DNA from 2 places in the uncultured Ligilactobacillus sp. genome. Region 2 is predicted to be linked to the other one. Evidence: a T-box and tRNA genes for the amino acid it is inferred to sense, from the RefSeq annotation. Region 2 holds a T-box; the other holds one or more tRNA genes.
What was found. The T-box of region 2 lies ahead of tyrS (tyrosine--tRNA ligase). A T-box ahead of a tRNA ligase gene usually reads a tRNA of that ligase, here a tRNA-Tyr.
Positions count from the first base shown of each region.

Region 1: it has a tRNA-Tyr gene. The T-box ahead of tyrS (tyrosine--tRNA ligase) is inferred to sense a tRNA for this amino acid. The anticodon was not compared.

Region 1 is NZ_CAQLEL010000119.1:44,790-47,274, forward strand. It holds gene nagA (N-acetylglucosamine-6-phosphate deacetylase) at 1-196, opposite strand, end outside; gene proC (pyrroline-5-carboxylate reductase) at 271-1,071, opposite strand; tRNA gene Q9Q35_RS08725 (tRNA-Gln) at 1,137-1,208, opposite strand; tRNA gene Q9Q35_RS08730 (tRNA-Tyr) at 1,212-1,297, opposite strand; gene Q9Q35_RS08735 (peptide MFS transporter) at 1,479-2,485, opposite strand, start outside.
Region 2 is NZ_CAQLEL010000013.1:3,496-5,980, forward strand. It holds gene Q9Q35_RS01130 (metal-dependent hydrolase) at 1-181, shown strand, start outside; gene Q9Q35_RS01135 (Fur family transcriptional regulator) at 298-744, shown strand; T-box leader at 797-988, shown strand; gene tyrS (tyrosine--tRNA ligase) at 1,031-2,287, shown strand.

The DNA.
Region 1 (2,485 bases), on a different contig from region 2:
CACCGTGACTATGTACATCGATAAAGCCCGGCACGATGATCTTACCTTCAACATCGATCACCTCTTGATCAGCTGGTGAAACTCGATATTCACTCATTGGACCGATCGCTTCGATCTGCTCATCAAATCGAATATAGGCGTCATCTATCTTATCTTCTCCTGTGTAAACAACAGCATGCTTGATAACTTTGCTCATAATTGAACCCGCTTTCTTATTTTGATTACAACTTAATAGTAATAGGTATAGACCAAAATTACAAGCACAAACGCTTATTTTCCTTGATCTTTATCGATCGTCGCATCCATGCCCTTGATCACAGCCGTCATAAAGCCGGCTTCTTCCATGGCAAGTAAGCCAGCGATCGTCGTTCCGCCAGGTGAACAAACATCATCAACTAGTTGCATCGGTGTCTTTTGATCAGCTAAAACTTTTTGCGCACTCCCCAAAACAGCTTGAGCTGCGATCTTGGTCGCTTGCTCTTTTTTCAAGCCATATTTGACCCCAGCTCGTGACATCGCATCGATGAAAAAATAAACATAAGCTGGCGAACTACCCGCTAAAGCAACAAAAGTACTGAAATCTTTTTCAGGCAATATCTCAGTTTGGCCGATCATTTCAAATAGTCCTTTGACGCGCATAAAATTAGTCTCAGTCACAGCAGGGCTTGCATTCAAAGCTGTCATTCCAGCCGCGATCTCTGCATTGACATTTGGCATTATACGGACGATCTCTAGATCTTTAGGTGTTAGCTCTAGTAAATCAGCGATCTCTGCGATAGATACTCCCGTCACCATTGAAACGATGACCGGCTTTTTGGCTTGTACTGTCGCCTTGATCTCGTGTAAGACCTCAGCTAATACGATCGGTTTGACTGCTAAGAAAATAATGTCTGCATTTGAAATGACTTCTGTATTGCTAGCACAAGCGTGTAGCCCATGTTCTTTAGCATATGGTCCATAGCTTGCTTTATGGGCGCTGTGGAGATAGATCTCAGCTTTTTGCCCCTGACTTAACCAACCATTGATAATTGCCCGTGCCATATTTCCAGCACCGATAAATCCTAATTTCATTTACTCACCTGCTTTTTTAAATTAAAAAAAGGTCACGACCTAAGTAAGTCGTGACCTATCAGTCATTGGGCTAGCTGGATTCGAACCAGCGCATGACGGTACCAAAAACCGTTGCCTTACCGCTTGGCTATAGCCCAATATGGTGGAAGGGAGTGGATTCGAACCACCGAACCCGAAGGAGCGGATTTACAGTCCGCCGCGTTTAGCCAGACTTCGCTACCCTTCCGTATTCCATATCTCATATCAGATGACTTAACGCATCCGACTTAATTATAATACCCTGTTTAGGATCAAAATGCAACACTTTTTGAAAATTTTTTTAAATAATTTTTTTCTGACCCTTTTTAAAGCTTTAAACTAATCGCCAATAAAAAAACTGTACCGCTGATCTGCGATACAGTCAAATGTTAATTAACGTTTTCCATTAGTTTTTTGATACGTGGTGTTAAAACTAAAAGTAATCCACCAAAGACTACAGTAACGATCCCGATAGTCCCAAAGTAAACTACTTCAGTTCCATCATTGTAGAGACGTACGATCTGTGCATTGAAGGCTTGGGCCACCGCGTCACCTAAGAACCAAATACTCATCATTTGAGCTTGGAAAGCTTTAGGCGCTAATTTGGTCGTCACAGAAAGGCCGATCGGTGAGATCAACATTTCCCCGATGATAACTAAAGCCCAACTCATGATCAACCACAACGGGCTGACCTTAGCATCTGTCCCAAATAAAAGACCTGGTAACATCATCCAGATAAAGGATGCCCCAGCAAAGAACAGACCAAAAGAAAACTTCATTGGTGATGATGGTTGTTTCTTCCCTAACTTAGTCCATAATTTTGCAAAGAATGGAACATACAACATGATGAAGAGTGGATTCATACTTTGGAACCAACTTGATGGGAAGTTAAAGCCAAATAATGATAGGCGTGTTTGTTCGTTGGCAAATAATGCTAAAACAACCGAGCCTTGTTCTTCGATCGACCAGAAAAGCACAGATGCGATGAACAATGGGATATAGGCTAACACACGTGAACGTTCCACTTTATCGATCTTGTTACTTGCCAAGATCTTAACGAAGTAATAAATCGGAATACATACCGCAAAGATCGTCAATAAGTTGATGATGTTCATGATCGTAAACATATTGAAGAGCAACATCAAAGCAATGATCAAGGCGACCAAGACGCTCCAAACAGCGGTCTTTTTACCCAGGCTCTTTATTTCATCTGGTTCAAGTGGATCAGTTGGATATAAGCTTTCTTTAGAAAGATACTTCCGGCCATCGATCGAGTATTGGATCAAACCAAAGAACATTCCGATCGCAGCCAATGAAAAGCCAAGGTGGAAATTGACTTGTTGTCCCAACCAACCAACTGTTAGTGGTGCGATAAACGCTCCCATGTTGATCCCAA
Region 2 (2,485 bases):
ATTTTATTATCGAACAGGGCATGTGAGTGAGTATTTGATCTTAGGTTTTGCGCTATGTCTTTTATTGATCGAGTTGAACTTATTATGGTCAGGTCGTTTAACAAGTTTATTTGATCATGGCTGGGCAGCTTCACTTAAGCTGTTGATAGCTAAGTTACAGCTTCTTTTCTTGCCACATTGAGATACTAAATGTTTGACATGATAAAGTATTGGATGATTTTTTTTTTCAAATAGCGTATCATCTAAGTGAGAAGTCAATAAGAAAGGATAAGCTATATAATAGCGCAGGTGGAGCCAATGAAAGATCAAACATTATTAGTATCTTCAGCACAAAAGTTAAAGCAACACGGGGTAAAATCAACACCACAACGCCAAGCGATCTTAGCATATCTGATGTGTTCAGATGAGCATCCATCGATCACGATGATCCATCAATATCTGCAAAAGCAAGATATCAAGGTGAGTTTGGCAACTGTGTATAATACTCTCGAATTGTTGGCAAAGTCTGATCTAGTATCTGAAGTGGCTTTGGATAGTGCGGGGCATGTAAGGTATGATTATTTCGCTAAGCCACACTATCATTTGATCTGCTTAGAATGTGGCAAGATCGAGGATATTTTTGATGACACTTACTTAGAATTAGAAAAGTTGGCACAGGCTCAAAGTGACTATGAGATCGTCAATAGTCGCTATGATGTGTATGGTATTTGCCCAGACTGTCAGCAAAAGAAAGCTAACACATAAATTTTCTGGAGTAAGTAGCCAGTTTTGTGCTATAATCAACCAAGGTATTTTATTATTTGCGATGAAGTAGATAGTAGCAGATCTCATCCCTATCACAGAGAGCCACTAATGCTGGAAGGTGGCATATATGATTTTTGCGAAGTACACTATGGAGCAACAACGGGTCATTCCGATATCGATGACAGAGTTGGTTACATTTATGTAGCAATCTGGGTGGTAACGCGGAAATTAATTCGTCCCTGATGATTTTTCATCGGGGACTTTTTTATTAAAAGGAGGATCCTAAATGGAAAATATTTTAGAAGAATTAAAATGGCGGGGCGCTGTCAACCAAGTTTCAGATGAAGCTGGTTTAGAAAAGTTATTGACTGAAAAATCGATCGGTGTCTACTGTGGAGTCGATCCGACTGGTGATAGTTTGCATATTGGGCATTTGATCCCATTTATGATGTTGAAACGATTCCAAATGGCTGGTCATCGTGCGCACATCTTGATCGGTGGGGGTACCGGTTCGATCGGTGATCCATCTGGTAAGAAGTCAGAACGGACTTTACAAACGATGGAACAAGTTCATCACAATGAAGAGGCCTTGACAGGACAAATGAAGGCACTCTTTGGCAAAGATAATATCACGATCGTTAATAACTATGATTGGTTAAAAGAGATCAGTTTATTAGATTTCTTGCGCGATTATGGTAAATTATTCAATGTTAATACGATGTTGAATAAAGAAGTTGTCGCTAGCCGCTTAGAGGTAGGTATCTCGTATACTGAATTTACGTACCAGATCTTGCAAGCGATCGATTTCCATCATTTGTTGAAGACAAAAGATGTGCAACTTCAGATCGGTGGAGCTGATCAATGGGGCAATATCACAGCTGGGATCGATCTGATCCACAAAATGGAAGGCTCAGATACCCAAGCATTTGCCTTGACGATCCCATTGATGTTGAAAGCTGACGGGACAAAATTTGGTAAAACAGCTGGTGGTGCAGTGTGGCTTGACGCAGAAAAAACAACACCATATGAATTCTACCAATTCTGGTTGAACCAAGATGATCGTGATGTTGTTAAATACTTGAAGTACTTTACTTTCTTGGATGAAGCTCAGATCGCTGAATTAGCGAAGAAACTTGAAGAACATCCAGAATTGCGTGAAGCTCAACGACGCTTAGCCAAAGAAGTGACCGAATTTGTTCATGGAAAAGAAGCTGTTGTGCAGGCTGAACATATCTCTAAGGCACTCTTCTCAGGTGAAGTGAAAGCTTTAACTGCTGCTGAGATCGAGCAGGGCTTTAAAAATATGCCAACAGTTGAGATCAGTTCTGAACCGGAAAATATCGTTGAATGGCTCGTTAACACAGGGATCGAAAATTCTAAGCGTCAAGCCCGTGAAGATGTAACTAATGGAGCGATCTATATCAATGGTGATCGTGTTCAAGACCTAGATGCGGTGATCGATCCAGCAGAAAACTTTGATGGAAAATTTGTGATCGTCCGTCGTGGTAAAAAGCGTTATTTCTTGGCACGTGTAACTAAATAATTGTTGAAAGATCTGTAGACTTCATGTCTGCAGATTTTTTTTGAAAAAATTTTTCCATGGAAAATGTAAGTGTTTTACTGAGCAAAAAACAGCTTTTCAGTCAAAGATATGCTGATTTATTGGGTAAAAAACGAACGATGATATTTAAGGGCGATTTATGTTCGTGTTTTAAATGGTATAAAGTGAAATTTTATGCAA